2 linked regions of the Variovorax paradoxus B4 genome follow. The protein of the gene in region 1 interacts with the protein of each later gene in a pairwise test. Links are inferred from orthologs where the notes say so. Each region holds a gene or a part of one and is shown in the gene's direction. Other genes may lie near its edges. The genes, in order: rlmN and ftsZ.

Region 1 (11,668 bases):
ATCGCCGCAAGGTAGGCGCCGCGCGAGTAGTAGTAGCGCGCCACGTGCACCTCGTACTGCGCGAGCGAGTTCACGATGTAGTTCATGCGCTGGCGCGCATCGGGCGTGTAGCGCGACTCGGGGAAGCGCGTTGCCAGTTCCTTGAAGGACTCGAACGATTCCTTGGCGGCCTTCTGGTCGCGCTCGGACAGGTCCTGGCGCGTCAGGAACGCGAACATGCCGAGGTCGTCGTTGAAGTTGATCACGCCCTTGAGGTAGAGCGCGTAGTCGATCGCCGGGCTGGCCGGATGCAGCTTCAGGAAGCGGTCGATCGTGGCGATGGCGCTGGCCTTTTCGCCGGACTTGTACTGGGCGTAGGCCTTCTCGAGCTGGGCCTGCTGCGCGAGCGGCGTGCCGGCGGCGCGGCCTTCGAGCTTCTCGTACAGCGGCACGGCCTTGTCGTAGGCGCCGGAACCCGCTTCGTCCTTGGCTTCGGCGTAGATGCGGTTGGGGCTCCAGCTGGCGGTCTTGTCGACGGAGGTGGAGGAGCAGCCGGCTGCAAGCAGCGCTGCCGCGCTGAGCGCGATCCAGGAGGGGACCGATAATTTGGCGCGAAACATCACATACGGCTTTCGTGAAACAGTTGCCCTCAATTATATCGACCGACCCCCTGGACATGGTCCCCGACTCCGCCGAGGCCGACGAGGGCGCCGACCCGGTCGAATCCAGCGAACTGCGGCCCTTCACGGTGGGCCAGGCCGAGCATGGCCAGCGGCTGGACCGCGCGCTGGCCGCCCTGGTGCCGGAATTTTCTCGCAACTATCTGCAACAGCTGATCGAAGCCGGCGCCGTGGACCTGCAGGGGCGCACGCTCCTGAAGGCTTCGGCCACCGTGCGTGCCGGCCAGGCCGGGCGCATCGAGCTGCGGCCGACGCCCCAGAGCCAGGCCTTCCGGCCCGAGGCGATGGACATCGTCACGGTGCACGAGGACGAGCACCTGCGCATCATCGACAAGCCGGCCGGCCTGGTGGTGCATCCGGCGCCCGGCCATTGGAGCGGCACGCTGCTGAACGGCCTGCTGGCGCTCGACCCCAAGGCCGCGCTGCTGCCGCGCGCGGGCATCGTGCACCGGCTCGACCGCGACACCAGCGGGCTCATGGTCGTGGCGCGAACGCGGGCCGCCATGGATGCCATGGTGGCGCTGATCGCGGCGCGCGAGGTGAAGCGGCAGTACCTCGCGCTCGGGCACAAGCCCTGGACGGGCGCGGCAGCCCGGCAGGTCGACGCGCCCATCGGCCGCGATCCGCGCAACCGTTTGCGCATGGCCGTGGTCGATCTCGAGCGCCATGCGGGCAAGACGGCGCGCACGCTCATCGAGCGCCTGGACAGCAATGCCGAGGCCTGCGCCGTGCGGTGCACGCTCGAAACGGGCCGAACCCACCAGATCCGCGTGCACATGGCGTCCATCGGGCATCCGCTGATCGGCGATGCGCTCTATGGCGGGGCTCCGGCCGCGGGTCTGGGGCGGCAGGCGCTGCACGCCTTCAGGCTCGCATTCGTGCATCCCGTCACGCAAGCGGCGCTGGAACTGCGCTCCCTTCCGCCGGCCGATCTGGTTCAGGCGTTCCAGACCCTGGGGCTGGATTACAATCGCGCCTGACGGCCCGAGGGCCGCGCCGGCCACCCCGATGCCGGCCTTGCGTTGCACTCGCCGCGTGCCGGCAGCGCCTTCTTCCATCCTTCTGAACAAGCGTCCCCGAGACGCCTTTTCCCGGATAACGCAAACCATGAATACGGCGGATGCCAAGCGCATTCTCGAAACCGCCTTGATCTGTTCGAGCCAGCCGCTGCCGGTGCGCGACATGCGCGTGCTGTTCGACGACGAGCTGGGCGTGGACACCATCAAGGTGCTGTTGCTCGAACTGCAGGAAGACTGGGCGCAACGCGGCCTGGAGCTGGTGAGCGTCGGCAGCGGCTGGCGCTTCCAGAGCCGGCCCGAGATGCGCGACCACCTCGATCGCCTGCATCCCGAGAAGCCGCCGCGCTACACCCGCGCTGCCCTCGAAACGCTGGCCATCATTGCCTACCGCCAGCCGGTCACGCGCGGCGACATGGAAGACATCCGCGGCGTCACCATCAACTCCCTCATCCTCAAGCAGCTCGAGGACCGCGGCTGGGTCGAAGTGATCGGCCACCGCGAAACCGTCGGCCGGCCGGCGCTGTACGCCACCACGCGGCAGTTCCTCGACGACCTCGGGCTGGCTTCGCTCGACCAGCTGCCGCTGATCGAAACGCCGGCCCAGCAGGCGGCGCTGGTCGACGCGCTCGATCAGGCCTCGGGCAACCAGCCCGGCCTGCCCATGGACATTCCGAACGAGTCCGACGCCGATGCTTCGGCCATGTCGGACTCCGAAGCAGACGCAGCTCCCGCCCTGGCTGCCGTCGAGGCCGCCGCTGCGCAATTCGCCGAGGATGCGGTCTCTCCCGAAGAGCCCGCGGACATCCCGGCCTCCACGGAAGCCGAGCGTCCCGTCGAGTTCGAAACCGAAGCCCCGTCGACTGACGAGACCGATCCCCACGCTGTTCCTCCCGGAAAAACCTCATGAGCCCCTCCGACATCGACGACGCGGCCATCGTGCCGGCCCAGCCCGAATCCAAGAAAAAAAAGGCGAAAGCGGCAGTGTCCGGCCAGTCTGCGGACGCCGAAGCGGGCGCGCCCGCTGCAGCCGCCGGCGAGGGTGAGGCTCCCAAGAAGCCGCGCGCCCCACGCAGGAAGAAAGCCGTGGAACCGGCGACCGGGGAGGGCGAGCCCGCAGCAGCGCCTGCGGCAAATGGAACTTCCGACCCCGTGGCTCAGGCTCAGGTGGCCGATGCGGCGCCTGCGGCCGCGCCAATAGCTGACGAGCCCGGCAAGGCCGCCGCGCCGGCCGCACCCGTCGAACCCCCGGAGCGCCGCGTGGAGGATCGAGTCGAAGAGGACGCCCGTGCGCCCTCCTACGACGACGAAGAAGAGGAAGAAGAGCCCGACGAGGAAGAGGACGACCTCGACCGCGCACGCCGTGCCGCCGAGCGCGAGCAGCGCAACGCACCGCCGCCCGAGCCGATCCGGTTCGCGGACGTGATCTCGGGCCAGTTCGACGCCGACGAAGAGAGCCCTGAAGTCCCGCCGCTCAAGCGCGTGCTGCTGCCGGAGGCCGACTCGCCCAAGCTGCACAAGGTGCTGGCCCAGGCGGGCCTCGGCTCGCGGCTCGAAATGGAAGCGCTCATTCTCCAGGGCCGCATCTCGGTCAACAACGAGCCGGCCCACATCGGCCAGCGCATCCAGTACGGCGACCAGGTCAAGATCAACGGCAAGCCGATCCGCTACCGCATCGCGCCGCCTCCGCCGCGTGTCATCGCCTACCACAAGCCCGTGGGCGAGGTCGTGACGCACGACGATCCGCAGAACCGCCCGACGGTCTTCCGCAAGCTGCCGCGCCTGCAGCAGGGCAAGTGGCAATCGGTCGGACGGCTCGACCTGAACACCGAAGGCCTGCTGCTGTTCAGCAGCTCCGGCGACCTGGCCAACCAGCTGATGCACCCGCGCTTCGGCCTGGAGCGCGAGTACGCCGTGCGCGTGCTGGGCGCGCTCAATGCCGAGGAAAAGAAGAAGCTGCTCGAAGGCGTTCGCCTCGACGATGGCATGGCCCAGTTCGGCACCATCGAGGAGGGTGGCGGCGAGGGATCCAACCACTGGTACCGCGTCACCATCTCCGAGGGCCGCAACCGCGAAGTGCGGCGCCTGTTCGAATCGGTGGGCCATGCGGTCAGCCGGCTGATCCGCATCCGCTACGGCGCCATGGTGCTGCCGCGCGGGCTGAAGCGCGGCGCCTGGATGGAACTCGACGAGCGCGACATCAACGCGCTGTTCCAGGCCTCGGGCGGCGGTGCGCCGCGTCCGCAGCAGCAGCAACGAGGGCCGGGCCAGGAAGGCGGCGCCGGCGGCGGGCGCAACGGACGCAACAAGAAGCGGCGCGGCAATCGCAACGCCGGCGGCGGACAGCAGCAGCCGCGCGACCTGCGCGATCCACGCGACGATGGCCGCGAGGCGCCCATTCCGAATCCGCTGGGCGAAGGCCGTCCGCCGCGCGGCGAGCGCGGGGGTCGTGGCAACCGGGGCGCCGGCGGCAATGCAGGCCTGCCGCCGCAAGGGCGTCGTGGCAATAACAACAACCGGGGCAACCGCCAGGGCGAGGAGCGGCCGCCGAGCGGCGCGAACCAGCCCGATCCGATGAAGACCTCGCTCGGCTACATCGGTGCCGACAGCTTTTCCCGTCAGCGCAAGGAGCAGCGCCAGGGGCCGGGGCGCCGCGGCGGCGGTCCGGCGGGTGGCGGCTTTGGCGGGCAGGGCGGCCCCGGCGGAAATCGGCGCCGCGGGCGCTGAAAGCCAGTTCTCCAGCGCAGCCTTTCTCGGGGTTTTCACCAAACCCGGAGGCTGCGCCGGTTAAAATCAGAGGCTTTGTCGACTTACGATGCAACATATTCGTTGCAGTTGTGACAAATCACTTCAAAATCAAAGCTCAGGAAGCACTTCAATGGCTATCGAACGTACCCTTTCCATCATCAAGCCCGACGCCGTCGCCAAGAACGTCATCGGCAAGATCGTTTCCCGCTTCGAAGCTGCCGGCCTCAAGATCGTTGCCGCCAAGCTGGTGCATCTGTCGCGCAACGAAGCCGAGCAGTTCTACGCGGTCCACAAGGAACGTCCGTTCTTCAAGGACCTGGTCGATTTCATGATCTCCGGCCCCGTGTTCGTGCAAGTGCTCGAAGGCGAGAACGCCATCGCCAAGAACCGCGACCTGATGGGTGCCACGGACCCCAAGAAGGCGGCCCCCGGCACCATCCGCGCCGACTTCGCCGACAGCATCGACGCCAACGCCGTGCACGGTTCGGACGCTCCCGAAACCGCCGCCAACGAAGTGGCGTTCTTCTTCGCCGGCCTCAACGTCTACGCGCGCTGAAGCCGTACGCCAGCTGATTTCATGACCACGGCCAACCTGCTCGAATTCGATCTCGAGGGGCTGGCTGCGTTCTGCGAAAAGCTCGGCGAGAAGCGATTCCGCGCCACGCAGCTGTTCCGCTGGATCCACCAGCGTGGCGCCAGCGACTTTGCCCAGATGACCGATCTGGCCAAGTCGCTGCGCGAAAAGCTCGCCACCACCGCTCGCGTCGAGGCCCTGCCGGTCATCACGCAGCACGAATCCAAGGACGGCACGATCAAGTGGCTGTTCGACGTCGGCGACGGCAATGCCGTCGAAGCCGTATTCATTCCCGAAGACGACCGCGGCACGCTGTGCGTGTCGTCTCAAGCCGGCTGTGCGGTGGGTTGCCGCTTCTGCTCCACGGGGCACCAGGGCTTCAGCCGCAACCTGAGCACGGGCGAAATCGTCGCCCAGCTGTGGTTTGCCGAGCACTTCCTGCGCAAGCACCTGAAACGCGACGATCGCGTCATCTCCAACGTGGTGATGATGGGCATGGGCGAGCCGCTGCAGAACTACACGGCGCTGGTGCCCGCGCTGCGCACCATGCTCGACGACAACGCCTACGGCCTGTCGCGCCGCCGGGTGACCGTGTCGACCTCCGGCGTCGTGCCGATGATCGATCGCCTGGGCGCCGACTGCCCGGTGGCCATGGCCGTGTCGCTTCATGCGCCCAACGATGCGCTGCGCGACGATCTCGTGCCGCTCAATCGCAAGTATCCGATTGCCGAACTGCTCGAGGCCTGCAAGCGCTACCTGGCGCACGCGCCGCGCGACTTCATCACGTTCGAATACTGCATGCTCGACGGCGTCAACGACCAGCCCGAGCATGCGCGTCAACTGGTGGAACTCGTGCGCAGCCACAACATCTCGTGCAAGTTCAACCTGATTCCGTTCAATCCGTTTCCGGCTTCGGGCCTTCTGCGCTCGCCGCAGCCGCGGGTGCTGGCCTTTGCCAAGACGCTGAGCGAGGCCGGTCTCGTGACCACCGTGCGCAAGACGCGCGGTGACGACATCGATGCGGCCTGCGGACAGCTGGCCGGCGACGTCAAGGACCGCACCCGCGCGGCGGAACGCATGGCCCAGCGCCGTGGCTCGGAGCGCACCGTTGTTTTGCATCCGGTTCGCAAGACCGCCCCCCAGGAGCATTGACCTAATGAGGATGGCCTTTCCGATGACGACCGCGAGCGCGCAGCGGCTGATGGCTGCAGGCTTTGCCGGCGTCGCCGTGGCGTTTCTGCTCGCGGGCTGCGTCAACACCCGAACCACCACCACCAGCCTGGCCGACACCAGCTCGGGCAAGGGCGCCGAGATGGTGACCGAATCCGACGAAAGCAGCCGGCAACGCCGCGCGCGCCTGCGCATGGAGCTCGCCGCCGGCTACTTCGAGCACGGCCAGACCACCGTCGCGCTCGACGAGATCAAGCAGGCGCTGGTTGCCGACCCCAACTACGCGGACGCCTACAACCTGCGCGGCCTGGTCTACATGCGGCTCGAGGATGCCGGGATGGCAGAAGACAGCTTCCGCCGCGCCATTGCCATCAATCCGCGCGATCCCAACGTGCGGCACAACTACGGCTGGCTGCTGTGCCAGCAGAACCGCTATGGCGATGCGGCCCAGCAGTTCACCGAGGCACTGGCGGTGCCGAGCTACACCGACCGTGCCAAGACGCTCATGACCCAGGGCGTCTGCCAGCTCAGGGCGGGCCAGCGTGCCGAGGCGGAGCGCAGCCTCATGAAGGCCTACGAGATCGACGCCGGAAATCCGGTGGTCGGATTCAACCTGGCTTCGCTGCTGGTGCAGCGCGAAGAGTGGTCGCGTGCGCAGTTCTACATCCGCCGCGTCAACAACAGCCCTTCGGCCAGCGCCGAGACGCTCTGGCTCGGCATCAAGATCGAACGACGGCTCAACAACCGCGAAGCAGTGGCGCAGTTGGGAGGGCAGCTGCAGCGGCGCTTTCCGCAGTCCCGGGAGGCAATAGCGTACGAGCGCGGGAATTTCAATGACTGAACGGGTTTCGGAGTTCGGCACTTCCGCGGTACTGCCGCTCGAGGAAGGCGACATCACGCACAAGACGGCCGGCGACATGCTGCGCGAAGCGCGCGAGGCGCACGGGTTGCACATCGAAATGGTGGCCGCGGCCCTCAAGGTGCCGCCGCAGAAGCTCATTGCGCTCGAGGCGGACGACATCGCCTCGCTGCCCGATCCGGTCTTTGCCCGGGCCCTGGCCAGCAGCGTCTGCCGCGCCCTGCGCATCGATCCCGCGCCGGTGCTCGCGAAGCTGCCGGGCGCGCAGCGCGCGGCGCTGGCACTGGCCGATCGCACGCTCAAGAGCAATATCGTTTCCGGAACGCCGCGCTGGAACGGCGGGCGCTCCAGCGGCCTTCCGTCGCGCGCAGTGTTGACGGTCGTGGGGCTGCTTCTGGTCGGCGCGGCCGTGCTGTTCTGGCTGCCCCAGTCGGTGTTCGATCAGGTCGGGGCCTCCGTGTCGCGCTGGACGTCGCGCAGCGACAGCGGTTCGGTGGCCGAGGCGCCGGCGGCTGCGCCGGCTTCGGGCGGGTCGTCCGTCGTCGTCGAGAGCGCGCCGGTGTCGCCCGTGGCACCTGCGGCACCCGTGACCTCGGGCACTCCCTCCGCAGCCTTGCCGGTGGGCAACGCTACCGCTGCGGCGGTTGCTTCGACCTCTGCAGCCGCTGCGGCACCTGCCAACAGCCAGCAGCTGGTTTTCGTCGCGCGCGAGGAATGCTGGATCACGGTCGCCGAAGCCGGCGGCAAGCAATTGCTGCGCCGTAGCCTGAAGGCCGGCGAAACGGTGGCGTTGTCGGGCGCGCTGCCGTTGTCGGTGGTGGTGGGGCGCGCATCGGCGGTCGATGTGCAGGTGCACGGAAAGCCCTACGATCTGAAGCCTGTCACGCGCGGCGGCGGCGTGGCCCGTTTCGAGGTGGCATCGTGACCGACTGCACTCCCCAACCCATTGACTCGGCGGCCCCCAAGGCGCGCCGTTCGCGCCAGGCCCAGGTGGTCTGGGGACCGCGCACCGTGACGGTGGGCGGCGATGCGCCCGTGCGGGTGCAGTCCATGACCAACACCGACACCGTCGATGCCGTCGGCACGGCCATCCAGGTGAAGGAACTCGCCATTGCCGGTTCGGAGATGGTGCGCATCACCGTCAACACGCCGGAGGCGGCTGCCCAGGTGCCGTACATCCGCGAGCAGCTTGACCGCATGGGCATCGACGTGCCGCTGATCGGCGACTTCCACTACAACGGCCACCGCCTGCTCACCGACTATCCGGCCTGCGCCGAGGCGCTGAGCAAGTACCGCATCAATCCCGGCAACGTCGGCAAGGGCGACAAGCGCGACCGCCAGTTCGGCCAGATGATCGATGCGGCCATGCGCTGGAACAAGCCCGTTCGCATCGGCGTCAACTGGGGCAGCCTCGACCAGGAACTGCTTGCCAGCCTGATGGACATCAACAGCCAGCGCGCCGAGCCCTGGGATGCCAAGCAGGTGATGTACGAGGCGCTGATCACCTCGGCCATCGAATCCGCCAGGCTGGCCGAATCGATGGGCATGGCCGGCAACCAGGTCATCCTGTCGTGCAAGGTGAGCGGCGTGCAGGACCTGATCTCGGTCTACCGCGAGCTCGCCAAGCGCTGCGACTATCCGCTGCACCTGGGGCTCACCGAAGCCGGCATGGGTACCAAGGGCACGGTGGCATCGGCCACGGCGCTTTCCATCCTGCTGCAAGAGGGCATCGGCGACACCATTCGCGTGTCGCTCACGCCCCAGCCGGGCGAGTCGCGCACGCAGGAAGTGCTGATCGCCAACGAGATCCTGCAGGCGCTGGGCCTGCGCGTGTTCGTGCCGAGCGTCACCGCCTGCCCGGGCTGCGGCCGCACGACCAGCACCACCTTCCAGGAACTGGCCAAGCAGATCGACGACTACCTGCGCATGCAGATGCCGGTCTGGCGCAAGAAGTATCCGGGTGTCGAGACGCTGAAGGTGGCCGTGATGGGCTGCATCGTCAACGGCCCCGGCGAGAGCAAGCACGCCGACATCGGCATCAGCCTGCCCGGCACCGGCGAGGCGCCCGCCGCCCCGGTCTTCATCGACGGCGAAAAGGCACTCACGCTGCGCGGCGACAATATCGCCAACGAGTTTCACCAGCTCGTCGAAACCTACATTCAAAAGCGCTTCGGCCAGCACCAGGCTGCCGACGTCGCCTGACCACTTCCTCCCATGGCTGACAAGATCAATGCCGTCAAAGGCATGAACGACATATTGCCGGCGAGCGTGCCGCGCATCGACCGCCTGCCCGATTCGGCCCTCTGGTCGTGGTTCGAGCAGACGGTGCGCGGGCTCCTGGTCCGCTACGGCTACCAGTACATGCTGACGCCGGTGGTCGAACCCACGGCGCTGTTCGTGCGCGGACTGGGCGAGGTGACCGATATCGTCGAGAAGGAGATGTACTCCTTCACCGACGCGATGAACGGCGACAAGCTCACGCTTCGCCCCGAGGCCACCGCCGGCATCGTGCGCGCCATGGTCGAGCACAACGCGCTCTACAACGGCCCGCTGCGCCTGTGGACGATGGGGCCGATGTTCCGCCACGAGCGTCCCCAGAAGGGCCGGTACCGCCAGTTCCACCAGCTCGACGTCGAGGCGTTGGGCTTTCATGGTCCGGACGTGGACGCCGAGCTGATCCTCATGGTGCGGGCGCTGTGGCGCGAGCTCGGGCTGGTCGAGGGCGAGCACGTGCGCCTGGAGATCAACAGCCTGGGCCAGCCGGCCGAGCGCCAGGCGCACCGCGAAGCGCTGATCCGCCATTTCGAGGCGCATGCCGACGTGCTCGATGCCGATGCGCAGCGGCGCCTGCACAGCAATCCGCTGCGTATCCTCGATACCAAGAATCCCGCCATGCAGGCCGTGGTGGAGGCCGCGCCCCAACTGATGGACTTCCTCGGCGAGGAGTCGCGTGCACACTTCGATGCGGTGTGCGATGTGCTCGATGCCGCAGGGCTGGCCTACCGCATCAACCCGCGCCTGGTGCGCGGGATGGACTATTACAACCTGACCGTCTTCGAATGGGTCACCGACCAGCTCGGCTCTCAGGGCACCGTCTGTGGAGGAGGGCGCTATGACGGCCTCATCGGCCAGATGGGCGGCAAGCCTGCACCGGCCGTAGGCTTCGGCCTGGGCATCGAGCGGCTGTTGCTGCTGGTCCAGGAACTCCGCCTGCCGGTCCCCGCCGCGGCGCCCGCGGCCTACGCCGTCGTGCCGTCGGCCGCCGCGCTGCCGCAGGTCATGGTCGTGCTCGAGCAGTTGCGCGCCGCCGGCGTGAGCGTGCTGCAGCATGCGGGCGGCGGCAGCATGAAGGCGCAGTTCAAGAAGGCCGACGCGAGCGGAGCGCGCTATGCGCTGATCTTTGGCGAGGACGAGCTGTCGCGTGGCGAAGTCACCGTCAAATCGCTGCGCGAGGGCGGTGGCGAACAGGTGGCGCGGCCGCTCGCCGAGGTGGCCACCTGGGCCGCCACCCTACAATCGCCGGCTTCCAACATCTGACACGCATGGCAACCCATCTCGATCTCGACGAACAGGAACAGCTCGACCAGCTCAAGCATTTCTGGAACACCTACGGCACCCTGATCACCTGGGTGGTGTTGCTCGTGGCCGGGGCCTTCGTGGCCTGGAACGGCTGGCAATATTTCCAGCGCAACAAGGCGGCGCAGGCCGCGGCCCTCTACGACGAGGTCGAGCGCAGCACGCAGTCCGGCGACGTGGAGCGCATCCAGCGCGTGCTGGGCGACATGAAGGAACGCTTCGCCGGCACCGCCTATGCACAGCAGGCCGGCCTGCTGGCCGCCAAGGCGCTGTACGAGAAGGGCAACCTCGAGGCTTCGCGGGCGGCGCTCGGCTGGGTTGCGCAAAGCGCCGTCGATCCGGGCTACAAGGCGGTCGCCAAGCTTCGGCTGGCAGCCGAACTGCTCGACAGCAAGTCGTACGACGAAGCGCTCAAGCAGCTTTCGGGCGACGTGCCCAAGGAATTCGAACCGCTCGTGGCCGACCGCAAGGGCGACATCTACATGGCCCAGGGCAAACGCGCCGAAGCGCAGGCCGAATACCGCAAGGCCTGGACCGGCCTTGGCGCGACGTCCGATTACCGGCGACTGGTCGAATTCAAGCTCAACGCCGCCGGCGTCGATCCGAAGAGCCTGGCACCTGTGATCACGGTCACGCCAGCAGCCCCCAAAAATTCCTGATCGCACTATGAATTTCAAGCGTTTCATGCCTGAGTCGTCCGCCCTGCGTGCAGGTTCGGCTATTGTCTTGGTCGCAATGCTGGCCGCCTGCTCGGGTCCCGGCAAGCCCAAGCCGGCCGAACTGCCCACCAACCCCGCGTTGTTCGGCGTGCGCCAGGCCTGGAGCGTGCGCATCCCGGCCGTGAGCTTCCCGCTGGCCACCGACGTCAGCGGCGACATCGTCACCGTGGCCGGCGCCGACGGCACCGTGGTGGCGATCGATGCGCGTGCCGGCCGCGAAACCTGGCGCGCGAACGCGGGCGCCAAGCTCGCTGCCGGCGTCGGCAGCGACGGTTCGCTGGCCGCGGTCGTGACCACCGACAACGAACTCGTGGCCATGGAAGGCGGCAAGGTCCTGTGGAAGCAGC
Region 2 (11,672 bases), 1.4 Mb from region 1 along the record:
TGCGCCAGCCGTTCTTTCCCATCGGCGGCATCAAGGTCGATGGCGACGTGACGCACAACAACGCCGTGACGCTGCGCGCCAACGTCGCGCCGCAGCTCGCGGGCAACTTCTTCACCGTCGACCTGGCGCGCGCGAGAACCGCCTTCGAGTCGGTGCCCTGGGTGCGCAAGGCGGTGGTGCGGCGCGAGTTCCCGAACAAGCTGCGCGTGACGCTGACCGAGCAGGTGCCGGTGGCCAACTGGGGCGACGAGGCCGCCTCGAAGCTGATCAACGGCTTCGGCGAGGTGTTCGAAGCCAACGTGGCCGAGGTGGACGACCGGCTGCCGCGGCTCGACGGTCCCATCGAGCAGGCCGGGCAGGTGCTCGGCATGTACCGCGTGATTGCACCGCTGTTCCAGCCCTATGACTTCAGCGTGGAAGAACTCACGCTGTCGAGCCGGGGCAGCTGGAAGGTGGTGCTGGACACCGGCGCCGAGATCGAGCTGGGCCGCGGCCAGGCCGAGGAAGTGACGGCCCGCACGCAGCGTTTCCTGAAGACCGTGACCCAGGTCGCGGGCCAGTACCGCCGCACCGCGGCGGACGTCGAGGGGGCCGACCTGCGGCACAACGACGCCTATGCGCTGCGTCTTCGCGGCGTCACCACGGTCGTTGCCGACCCCAAGACCAAGAAGAAATAGATAGCGAATACCGAGGACATTCAATGCCCAAAGAATACAAAGACCTGGTTGTCGGACTCGACATCGGAACCGCCAAGGTGATGGTGGTCGTCGCCGAGGTGCTGCCTGGCGGCGAACTCAAGCTGGCGGGACTCGGCATTGCGCCGAGCAATGGCCTCAAGCGCGGCGTGGTGGTCAACATCGACGCCACGGTGCAGAGCATCCAGCAGGCCTTGAAGGAGGCCGAGCTGATGGCCGACTGCAAGATCAGCCGCGTCTACACCGGCATCACCGGCAGCCACATCCGCGGCATCAATTCGAGCGGCATGGTGGCAGTGAAGGACAAGGAAGTCACGCCCGCCGACGTGGCCCGCGTGGTGGAAACCGCGCGCGCCATCAACATCTCGAGCGACCAGCGCCTCCTGCTGGTGGAGCCGCAGGAGTTCGTGATCGACGGCCAGGACGTGAAGGAGCCGATCGGCATGAGCGGCATGCGGCTGGAGGCCAAGGTGCACATCGTGACCGGCGCGCAGAGCGCGGCCGAGAACATCATCAAGTGCGTGCGCCGCTGCGGCCTCGAGGTCGACCAGCTGATGCTGAACCCGCTGGCCTCGAGCCAGGCGGTGTTGACAGAGGACGAGCGCGAGCTCGGCGTGGTGCTGGTGGACATTGGCGCGGGCACCACCGACGTGGCCATCTTCACCAACGGCGCGATCCGCCACACCGCCGTGATCCCGATCGCCGGCGACCTGATCACCAGCGACATCGCGATGGCGCTGCGCACGCCCACCAAGGACGCGGAAGACATCAAGGTCGAGAACGGGTACGCCAAGCAGCTCCTGGCCGACCCCGACACTCAGGTTGAAGTGCCGGGCCTGGGCGACCGCGGGCCGCGCATGCTGAGCAAGCAGGCGCTGGCCGGCGTGATCGAGCCGCGCATCGAGGAAATCTTCTCGCTGGTGCAGCAGGTGGTGCGCGAGTCGGGCTACGAAGAGGTGCTGTCCTCGGGTGTGGTGCTCACGGGCGGCAGCGCGGTGATGCCGGGCATGGTCGAACTCGGCGAAGACATTTTCCTGAAGCCGGTGCGGCGAGGCATTCCGAAGTATTCGAGCGCGCTCTCCGACATGGTGGCGCAGCCGCGCGCCGCCACCGTGATGGGCCTGCTCGAGGAAGCCCGCTTCGCACGCATGCGCGGCTTCAAGGTCGCGCAGAAGAACGGATCCGTAAAGACTGCGTTCGGACGTTTCAAGGACTTCATCGTGGGGAACTTCTGACCATGAACCACTCCCCACTCTGGCTCGCACGCGGCGGTCCGCCCTTGCATTTCAACGAGCGATGGCGGCGCACAGGTCCACCGCCGCGACGACAGCTTCGTTGAACTCGTCAAGACACCAGAAAAATTCATAGATACACAACGGCAACTGCAAATTCAAGGAGTTAGAAATGACCATCGAAATGATCGAAGTCGAAGAATTCAACCAAGGCACTCAGATCAAGGTGATCGGAGTCGGCGGCGGCGGCGGCAATGCCGTGGCGCACATGATGGAGCGTGGCGTGCAGGGCGTGCAGTTCGTCTGCGCCAACACCGACGCGCAGGCACTGCAGCGCAGCAACGCGCACAAGATCATCCAGCTGGGCACCAGCGGACTGGGCGCGGGCAGCAAGCCCGACAAGGGCCGTGATGCAGCCGAAGCCGCGGTGGACGACATCCGCGCCGCCATCGACGGCGCGCACATGCTCTTCATCACGGCCGGCATGGGCGGCGGCACCGGCACCGGCGCGGCACCCGTGATCGCGCGCGTGGCCAAGGAAATGGGCATCCTCACGGTGGGCGTGGTGACCAAGCCCTTCGACTGGGAGGGCGGTCGCCGCATGACCAACGCCGACGCCGGCCTGGCCGAGCTCGAGGCGAACGTCGACTCGCTGATCGTGGTGCTCAACGAGAAGCTGCTCGACGTGCTGGGCGAGGACATCACCCAGGACGAAGCCTTCGCGCATGCCAACGACGTGCTCAAGAACGCGGTGGGCGGCATCTCGGAAATCATCAACGAGTACGGCGGCGTGAACGTCGACTTCGAAGACGTGCGCACCGTGATGGGCGAGCCCGGCAAGGCCATGATGGGCACGGCCGCCGCTGCTGGCCCGGACCGCGCGCGCATCGCCGCCGAGCAGGCCGTGGCCTGCCCGCTGCTCGAAGGCATCGACCTCTCGGGCGCCAAGGGCGTGCTGGTGCTGGTGACCGCATCGAAGGGTTCGCTGAAGCTGAACGAGTCGAAGCTCGCGATGAACACCATCCGCGCCTACGCCTCGCCCGATGCGCACGTGATCTACGGTGCGGCCTACGACGAAAGCCTGGGCGACCAGATGCGCGTGACGGTGGTCGCCACCGGCCTCTCGCGCGCTGATGCGCGCCGCCAGGCACCGACGCTCGAAGTGATCCGCACCGGCACCGACAACATCCCGTTCAACGTGCCCACGCTCGGCGCCGGCCATGCGGGCCACGCCGGCCACGGCGGTGGCAACCAGCCGAACTACGACGGCATGGCCGTTCCCAGCGTGTGGCGCACGAACCGCACCATGGCCGCGGCCAAGGTGGATGCGCTGTCGTCGGGCGGCATGGACGACTTCGAGATTCCGGCATTCCTGCGCCGTCAAGCCGATTGACGGCAAGGCAACCGAACGCAGAGGGCACGAAGGTTCGCAAGGGGTACGGGGAAGACCTGAAAGGGACTTCTGCCGGCTCTAGGCGCTGCGTTCGCTTCGTGCCCTTTGCGTCCATCGTCGGTCGCCTGGCATAGAACCCATGTCTATCGCTGCCATAGCGAGGGGAATAGGGCGGCACGGCCGCCACGCGCCTAAAATCGTCGGCGTGCTGCAACAACGAACCCTCAAGTCGATCAGCCGCGCCGTGGGCGTGGGACTCCACAGTGGACAACGCGTGGAGCTGACGCTGCGCCCCGCTCCGGTGGACACCGGCATCGTGTTCCGGCGCGTCGACCTGCCCGAGCCGGTCGACATCCGCATGACCGCCGAAGCGGTGACCGACACGCGCCTGGCCTCCACCGTCTCGACCGGCGGCGCGAAGGTGCAGACGGTCGAGCACCTGATGTCGGCCTGCGCGGGCCTGGGCATCGACAACCTCTACATCGACATCACGGCCGACGAAGTGCCGATCCTCGACGGGTCGGCCTCGTCCTTCGTGTTCCTGCTGCAAAGCGCAGGCATCGAGCTGCAGAAGGCGCCGCGCCGCTTCATCCGCGTGACGCGCAAGGTCGAGGTGCGCGAGGGCGAGGGCGCCAACGAGAAGTGGGCCAGCCTGGAGCCCTATCACGGCTACAAGCTGAGCTTCGAGATCGACTTCGACCACCGCGTGGTCAATTCCACCGGCCAGCGCGTGGAGTTCGACCTCGGCACCGATTCCTACAGCCGCGACATCGCACGCGCGCGCACCTTCGGCTTCACCAAGGAAGTGGAATACATGCGCAGCAAGGGCCTGGCGCTCGGCGGCGGTCTCGACAACGCCATCGTGATGGACGACACCAAGGTGCTCAATGCCGGGGGCCTGCGCTACGACGACGAGTTCGTGAAGCACAAGATCCTCGACGCCATGGGCGATCTGTACATCATCGGCAAGCCGCTGCTCGCGGCGTACACCGCATTCCGTTCGGGCCACGCGCTCAACAACAAGCTGCTGCGCGAACTGCTGGCCCACAGCGATGCCTATGAGGTCGTCACCTTCGAAGACGAAAAGCGCGCACCGCGCGGTTTCGGCGAAGTGGCGAGGGCCTGGTAGGCCGCGTTCGGCAATGCTTCTTTTCCGCTGGGCCATCCTGCTGCTTCTGCTGGTGGCGGGCGTGTCGTTCGCGTTCTATGCGGGAACGGGCCAGATCAAGTACCGGCGCTTCGGTTGGATCGTGCTCAAGTGGACGCTGCTTGCGGCCTTCGGCTTCTTCGCGGTGCTGATCGCCGAACGCGTCGCGTAATCTGGCTCGCCCCCAGAGGCCCGGCAAAGCCGGTTCCTCGGTGTTTCACGAAAAATACCGTGTGGCCAGTGATCGATCTCAGTCGGCCAGGGTCTGCAACGCCTGCACCTGCTGCGCCAGCAGCGCGCCCTTGCGGTGCGCGGGCACCAGCAGCATGAGCGTGTCGCCCAATGCCTTCGGCCGCCCCCAGGGCGCATGCAGCCTGCCTTGCGCGAGCAGCGGCGCCACCAGCCGTTCGCGGCCCATGAGCACGCCTTCGCCGTCGAGCGCCGCCTGCAGCGCAAGGCTGTAGAGCGAGAAGTCCGGGCCGGCCGCCAGTGCATCGGCCTCCGCCGCGGTGGTGCCGGGGCGCACGGCCCGCAGCCAGCGCGCCCAGTCGTCGTGCCACACGGTGTCGTGCAATCCGCCGCAGCGCGCCAGCACTTCGATCAGGTCGCCGAGCGGGCGCGGACGGCCGCTTGGCAGCGCCTGCTGGAGGCGCGGGCTGCACACCGGCACGAGCCGGTCGCGTGCGAGCAGCATGCCCTGCGCGCCGACGGCCGTTTCGATGCGATCGCCGGCGCGTGCATAGAAGAGGCCGAGGTCGAAAGGTTCGCGGCGGAAGTTCGGCGGCTGCTCGAGCGCCGTCACGGACACCTGCACGCCGGGCAGCGCCGCCTTGAGCCGCGAAAGCCGCGGCGACAGCCACAGCTGCGCCATCGCCGGCAGGGCCGCGACCTGCAGCGTGCTGCGGCGCGCGGCGGTTTGCGTTTCGTGCCGCAGTGCCTGCACCGCGAGGCCGAGCTGGTCGACCGCGGCGCTGAGGGCGGGCAGTGCGCGCCGTCCGTGCGCGCTGAGCCGAATGCCCTGGCTGTGCCGCTCGAACAGCGCGCCACCGGCCCAGGTCTCCAGCGTCTTGATCTGCTGCGCGACGGCGGCCGGCGTGACGAACAGCTCTTCGGCGGCGCGCGAGAAGCTGCCGTGGCGTGCCGCAGCCTCGAAGGCGCGAACGGCCGTGTGCGGGGGCAGGCGAGGGCGGGGTGGTGCGAGCGGCATGCGATGTGGACCCCAAGTTTTCCTAGGGCTCGGGCCCAGATTATCCGTGTTGCCCGCAGTGATGGTGCAGGCGACCATCCAGCCACCCACCACTTCCAGAGAGATCCGCCGCATGCCCGCCGCCCTCCAACGCCGTCCCTGGGTTCCTGCTGCCAGCGAAGACCACGTGCTCGCCATCGCCGGCGATGCGGCCGCGCGCGATGCGGCGGGCATCGTCGCCGAGATCGAAAGGCTCGCCGACGACAACCACCGCATCCATGACCGCGAGGGCCTGAACCTCAACCCCGCCACCAACGTGATGAACCCGGCCGCCGAGGCGCTGCTCTCGCGCGGCCTCGGCTCGCGTGCCTCGCTGGGCTATCCGGGCGACAAGTACGAAGTGGGGCTGGAGGCCATCGAGCGCATCGAGGTCATTGCGGCCGAACTGGCCGCCGAGGTGTTCGGCTCGAAGTTCGCCGAAGTGCGCGTGAGTTCCGGCGCGCTGTCGAATCTCTACGTGTTCATGGCGACCTGCCAGCCCGGCGACACGATCATTGCGCCGCCGCCGGCCATCGGCGGCCATCGGCGGCCACGTCACGCACCATGCGGCCGGCGCGGCCGGGCTCTATGGGTTGAAGACGGTGCCTGCGCCGGTGGATGCCGACGGCTACACGGTCGACGTGGCCGCGCTGGCGAGACTCGCACGCGAAGTGAGGCCGAAGCTCATCACCATCGGCGGCAGCCTGAATCTCTTTCCGCACCCGGTGCCGGCGATCCGCGAGATCGCGGACAGCGTGGGCGCCAGGCTGCTGTTCGACGCCGCGCACCTCTCGGGCATGGTGGCCGGCAAGGCCTGGCCGCAGCCGCTCGAGGAGGGGGCGCATGCGATCACCATGAGCACCTACAAGAGCCTCGGCGGTCCGGCGGGCGGGTTGATCGTGTCGAACGACGCGGCGCTGATGGAGCGCATCGACGCCATCGCCTACCCCGGCCTCACGGCCAACTCCGATGCGGGACGCACCGCGGCGCTGGCCCGCGGCCTGCTCGACTGGAAGGTGCACGGCAAGGCCTATGCCGCGGCAATGCGCGAGACCGCGCAGGCGCTGGCACGCGCCCTCGACGCCGAGGGCTTGCCGGTGTTCGCGAAGGCGCGCGGCTTCACGCAGTCGCACCAGTTCGCGCTCGAGGCCGCGCGGTGGGGCGGTGGGCAGCGCGCTGCGAAGAAACTGGCGCAAGGCGGTTTGCTGGCCTGCGGCATCGGCCTTCCGATCGCACCGGTGGAAGGGGACATCAACGGCCTGCGTCTCGGCGTGCCGGAGATCGTGCGGCTGGGCTTCACGCCCGACGACATGCCGCAGCTTGCGTCGTGGATCGCGCGTGCGCTGGAAGGCGATACGGCGTCCGTGGCAGCCGAGGTGCGCGAGCGCCGCACGCGGCTGGGCAGCCTGCGCTACATCGTGCGCTGAGTCAGCGCGAACGTCCCTGCCGGTACGTGCCGGCGTGCGTCTTCGACAGCTCGGCGGCCTCGGCCAGCCGCGCCATCGACCGGCCCACCTGCGCATGCGTGATGGCAATGCCCAGCGCGTCGGCCGCATCGGCGCCCGGCAGGCCCGGCAGGTCGAGCAGCCGCTTCACCATCTCCTGCACCTGCGCCTTGGCGGCCTGGCCGTGGCCCGCCACCGCCTTCTTCATTTGCAGCGCTGTGTATTCGGCCACCGTGAGATTGCTGTTGACCAGCGAGGTCACGCAGGCGCCGCGTGCCTGGCCCAGCAGCAGCGTCGACTGCGGATTGACGTTGACGAAAATGATCTCGACCGCCGAGGCATCGGGCTGGTAGCGCGCGGTGATTTCCGCGATGCCATCGAACAGCACCTTGAGCCGCGCCGGCAGGTTGCCGCTGCCCAGGTGGCGCGTGCTGATGGTGCCGCTGGCCACGTAGCGCAGCGCGTGGCCGTCCGCGTCCACCACGCCGAAGCCGGTGGTCAGGAGGCCGGGGTCGATGCCGAGAATGCGCATGTCAGAGGTTGAAGTACCAGCGGATCGAGTGAAAGAAGATCGGGGCTGCGAAGCACAGCGCATCGACGCGGTCGAGCAGGCCGTTGGCGCCGGTCACGCCCACGCCTTTCTTGCCCCAGTTGGGAATGCCGCGATCGCGCTTGAGCGCCTTCATCACGAGGTGGCCCATGGAGCCCGAGATGCAGGCGATGACGGACACCGCGAGGGCCTGGCCGAACTTGAAGGGCGTGATGAACGAGAACAGCGCGCCCACCAGGCTGGCCACCACGATGCCGATGCCCCAGCTGGTCCAGTTGAAGCTGCGGCTCACGTTGGGCGCGAACGGCTTGCGCTGGGTGCGGCGCGAGATCACGTGCTGCACCAGCACCGAGGTCTGCACCACGAACACCAGGAAGAACACGAGAAAGGCGCTCTTGCCCTCGTAGCCCGGAAAGCTCAGCAGCAGCAGTGCGGGCACATGGCTCATGCCGTAGACGCAGACCATGATGCCCCACTGCAGCTTGGCGTTGCGCTCGAGGAAATGGCTCGGGTCGTCGGCCAGTGCACTTGCGACCGGGATCGCGAGGAACACGTAGACCGGAATGAACACGGTGAACAGGTCGAAGCGCGCGGTGGCGACGAGCCAGAACTGGATTGGCAGCACGACGAAGAAGGCCAGGATCAGGCTGCGATGGTCGCCGCGCCGCGTGGGCGAGAGCGTGATGAACTCGCGCAGTGCGAAGAACGCGATGAGCGCGAACAGCACGGTGGCCACCGTCTCGCCAAGGGCCCAGCCGACCCAGAACACGATCACCATGAACCAGGTGGTGCCCAGCAGCTTGCGGTAGTGCGCGAGCTCGGCCTGCCAGGCGGCGTCGTGCACGGGGTTGCGGCGTTCCTTGAAGCTCAGGAAGAGGGCCGCGGTGCTCGCGATCACGAGCAGGCCGAAGACGATGAGGAACAGGGCCGCGACCTGCTGGGTCGGGGTGAGGCTGCGCAGGAACTGGTTCATCGCAAGGTTTCGCTCAGACGTCGCGCAATGCGATCACCGCAGCACGGGCGCGATCGAGGAAGGGGCGGCGCTCTTCGCCTTCTTCGACGCGCAGCGGCGCGCCGAAGGTGACCGAGCACAGAATCGGCACCGGCACGATCTCGCCCTTGGGCATGACGCGCTGCACGTTGTCGATCCACGCCGGCACCAGCACCACCTCGGGAAACATCGTCGCGAGCGTGTAGAGGCCCGACTTGAACTTCTGCGGCTCTCCCGTGTGGCCGCGCGTTCCCTCGGGAAAGATGATGATCGAGTCGCCGCTGCGCAGGGCCTCGACCAGCGGTGCCAGCGGGTCGGAGGCGGGGGCTGCAGCGGGTGAGGGCAGCTCCGGTTCCATGGCTGGCGGCGCAACCGGCGGCAGAGGCGGCGGAGCGGGGAGGTCGAGCCGCCCTTGCACCTCGTCGAACGCTTCGGGTGTGACATCGACGATAGGCGGTGCCATCGGCAGCAAGGGCTCCATCGAAGGCTCGATGCGCTCGGCTTGCGGCGCAGCGGCGGCGCGTGCGGGCGGCGGTGGGGGTGCCTCGGGTTCTGCCGGTGCTGTCGGTTGCCCGGCCGCGGCCGGCACCGTGGCTGCACGCTCCACGTACACCGCATTGAACACCTCGGTCGTGATCCAGCGCTTGAACGGCGTGTTGGCCCAGTAGTCGCGCGCCGCAATGGGCCGCGTGATGGTGCGCAGCTCCTCGGGCAGGGCCGCCCAGATCATCACCAGGTCGGCGTGGCTCTGGTGGTTGGCGAAATAGATGCGCTGTTCGGCCTTCGGCGGGCAGCCGTACCAACGCGCCTGGGCGCCCGTGAGCAGACGGACGATCCCCAACAGCAACCAACCTGTGAGCTTTGCCAGCATGGGCGCGATGATACGGGGCATGCGATGGCGTTTCGATCCTCTTTCTCTGGTGTGGGCGGTGGCCCTGTTCCTTGTTCTCGTGCTGCTGGCCACCGTCGGCGCGCGCTGGGGCTGGCTGCGGCGTTTTTTCGGCGACGTGCTGGCCGTGGCGTGGGTCTACGTCGTCTTCAAGACCTTCGTTGCCGCGCGCGTGCTGCCACTGGCGCTGGCCGCGCTTGGCGTGGGCCTGGCGGTCGAGCTGGGGCAGTTCCTGGCGGCGGCCTGGCACCTGCACATTCCGAACCGCGCCCTGCGCATCGTGCTCGGCAGCACGGCCGACTGGTGGGACGTGCTGGCCTATGTGATCGGCTTCGCGGCCGTGCTGGCCATCGAAGCGCTGCGCGAAGCCCTCAGGGCAGTTCGGCCGACGGCATCCGCGCCACGATCGTCGACGCCCGCCCGCTGAGGTAGGACGAGCCGATGCGGCGCTCGAAGAACTTGGGGCTCGGCAGCATCACGGCAAGGCGCGCGGCTTCGGCCGCGCTCAGGCGCGAGGCGGGCTTCCTGAAGTAGTGCTGGGCCGCCGCTTCGGCGCCGAACACGCCTTCGCCCCATTCGACATTGTTGAGGTAGATCTCGAGGATGCGCCGCTTGTCGAGCAGCACCTCGAGCACCATGGCGAGCATCAGCTCCTGGCCCTTGCGCAGCAGCGTGCGCTCGCCGGAGAGCAGCAGGTTCTTCGCAAGCTGCTGCGTGATGGTGGAGCCGCCGCGCAGCTGCACCGGTCGCACCGGCTTGCCACGTGCGATGGCACGCGCCGCGCGCTTGGCTGCGAGCTCTTCGGCCTTGGCATTGCGCTGGCGCGCCCGCTCGATGGCTTCCCATTCCACGCCGTTGTGGTCGATGAAGTCGGCGTCCTCGCTGGCGATGACGGCGCGCTTGAGGTTGTCGCTGATCTGCGCATAGGGCACCCACTCCTGGCGCCATGCGCCCTTGCTGCCCTGGTGAATGGCGATCTGCCAGGCTTCGGTGCGCTGGAACGCGGTGCTCTGCGGAGCGACCACCGCCATGGCCGCGATGCGCGCCACGAAGAAAAGCTCCATCGCCACGCCCGCCACCAGCAGGCAGGCCACCAGCCGCAGCAGCCGCTTCATTGGCCGGTGGCGAGCGAGGCGCGCAATTCGGCCAGCACCTGCGCGGACGGCGGCCGCACGCCGCGCCAGATCTCGAAGGCCTCGGCCGCCTGTTCGACCAGCATGCCGAGCCCGTCGCGCGGCACGGCGCCGTGCGCTTCGGCCCAGGCCATGAAGCCGGCGGCCGCGGGCCCGTACATCAGGTCGACCGCGAGCGCACCGGGGCGCAGCACCTGCGCGCGCACCGGCACCGTGTCGCCCGCGAGGCTGGAAGCCGTGGCATTGACCACCACGTCGAAATTGCCCGGCACCTCGTCGAGCGCCCAGGCTTCGAGCGCTGCGCCATGGCGCAGCGCCAATGCCGCATGGCGCTGCACCAGCGCCATGGCCTTGCCGACCGTGCGGTTGGCCACCACGATGCGCGAGGCGCCGGCGTCGAGCAGCGGCCCGAGCACGCCTGCCGCGGCACCGCCCGCGCCGATCAGCAGCAGCTCGCGGCCCGCCAGCGGCACGGCGGCATTGCGCACGATGTCGTTGACGAGCCCGATGCCGTCGGTGTTGTCGGCATGGATGCTGCCGTCGGCTTCGAAGCGCAGCGTGTTCACCGCCTGCGCAAGCACGGCGCGCTCGCTGGTGTGCTGCGCGAGCGCGGCGGCGTCGAACTTGAAGGGCACGGTCACGTTGCAGCCGCGCGCCGTGTCGCCATGCTCGGCGGCTTCTCGCCGGAAGGCGGCAACGCCTTCGGCAAAGGCGCCGACCGGAACGAGCCGGCGGCTGTAGTCCATCTGCTGGTCGCAGAGTTCGGCAAACCGGGCATGGATGCGCGGCGAGCGGCTGTGCTCGACGGGGTTGCCCATTACGCAGTACAGGTCCATGGCGCCGTAGATCCGCTGTTGGCTATTGGGAGGAGAGCTCGATGGTCTCGTCGCGCGTGAACTTGAAGCGCGACTGCAGCACGATCTGGTCGGTCTCTTTTCGCATCGCGTCGGTGAATTTTCCGAAGCTGCCGAT

Evidence for each region.
Region 2: the proteins of rlmN (region 1) and ftsZ interact in binary tests that used the Escherichia coli proteins (3 or more experiments, as listed by UniProt). The link is inferred for Variovorax paradoxus B4 from one-to-one orthologs.

What each region holds. Positions count from the first base shown.
Region 1 is NC_022247.1:2,520,526-2,532,193, forward strand. The notes cover bases 4,163-7,074. They hold rlmN (dual-specificity RNA methyltransferase RlmN), read left to right. Parts: upstream 4,163-5,000; coding sequence 5,001-6,149; downstream 6,150-7,074. Other genes in these bases: VAPA_RS11630 (pseudouridine synthase), read left to right, coding at 4,163-4,402; ndk (nucleoside-diphosphate kinase), read left to right, coding at 4,554-4,979; pilW (type IV pilus biogenesis/stability protein PilW), read left to right, coding at 6,154-7,008; VAPA_RS11650 (helix-turn-helix domain-containing protein), read left to right, coding at 7,001-7,074. Also shown: VAPA_RS11615 (outer membrane protein assembly factor BamD), read right to left, coding at 1-599; VAPA_RS11620 (RluA family pseudouridine synthase), read left to right, coding at 656-1,639; SMC-Scp complex subunit ScpB, read left to right, coding at 1,767-2,585; more of VAPA_RS11630, read left to right, coding at 2,582-4,162; more of VAPA_RS11650, read left to right, coding at 7,075-7,951; ispG (flavodoxin-dependent (E)-4-hydroxy-3-methylbut-2-enyl-diphosphate synthase), read left to right, coding at 7,948-9,228; hisS (histidine--tRNA ligase), read left to right, coding at 9,241-10,563; VAPA_RS11665 (YfgM family protein), read left to right, coding at 10,569-11,261; outer membrane protein assembly factor BamB, read left to right, coding at 11,269-11,668.
Region 2 is NC_022247.1:1,077,194-1,088,865, forward strand. The notes cover bases 1,294-4,209. They hold ftsZ (cell division protein FtsZ), read left to right. Parts: upstream 1,294-2,099; coding sequence 2,100-3,320; downstream 3,321-4,209. Other genes in these bases: ftsA (cell division protein FtsA), read left to right, coding at 1,294-1,930; lpxC (UDP-3-O-acyl-N-acetylglucosamine deacetylase), read left to right, coding at 3,526-4,209. Outside these bases: VAPA_RS04825 (cell division protein FtsQ/DivIB), read left to right, coding at 1-677; more of ftsA, read left to right, coding at 701-1,293; more of lpxC, read left to right, coding at 4,210-4,449; VAPA_RS34810 (hypothetical protein), read left to right, coding at 4,463-4,639; VAPA_RS04845 (LysR family transcriptional regulator), read right to left, coding at 4,718-5,674; VAPA_RS04850 (aminotransferase class I/II-fold pyridoxal phosphate-dependent enzyme), read left to right, coding at 6,208-7,119; crossover junction endodeoxyribonuclease RuvC, read right to left, coding at 7,121-7,669; VAPA_RS04860 (phosphatidate cytidylyltransferase), read right to left, coding at 7,671-8,660; VAPA_RS04865 (lysophospholipid acyltransferase family protein), read right to left, coding at 8,674-9,549; VAPA_RS04870 (ribosomal maturation YjgA family protein), read left to right, coding at 9,557-9,994; mtgA (monofunctional biosynthetic peptidoglycan transglycosylase), read right to left, coding at 9,939-10,682; aroE (shikimate dehydrogenase), read right to left, coding at 10,679-11,536; VAPA_RS04885 (energy transducer TonB), read right to left, coding at 11,559-11,672. UniProt on the Escherichia coli protein: Essential cell division protein that forms a contractile ring structure (Z ring) at the future cell division site. The regulation of the ring assembly controls the timing and the location of cell division.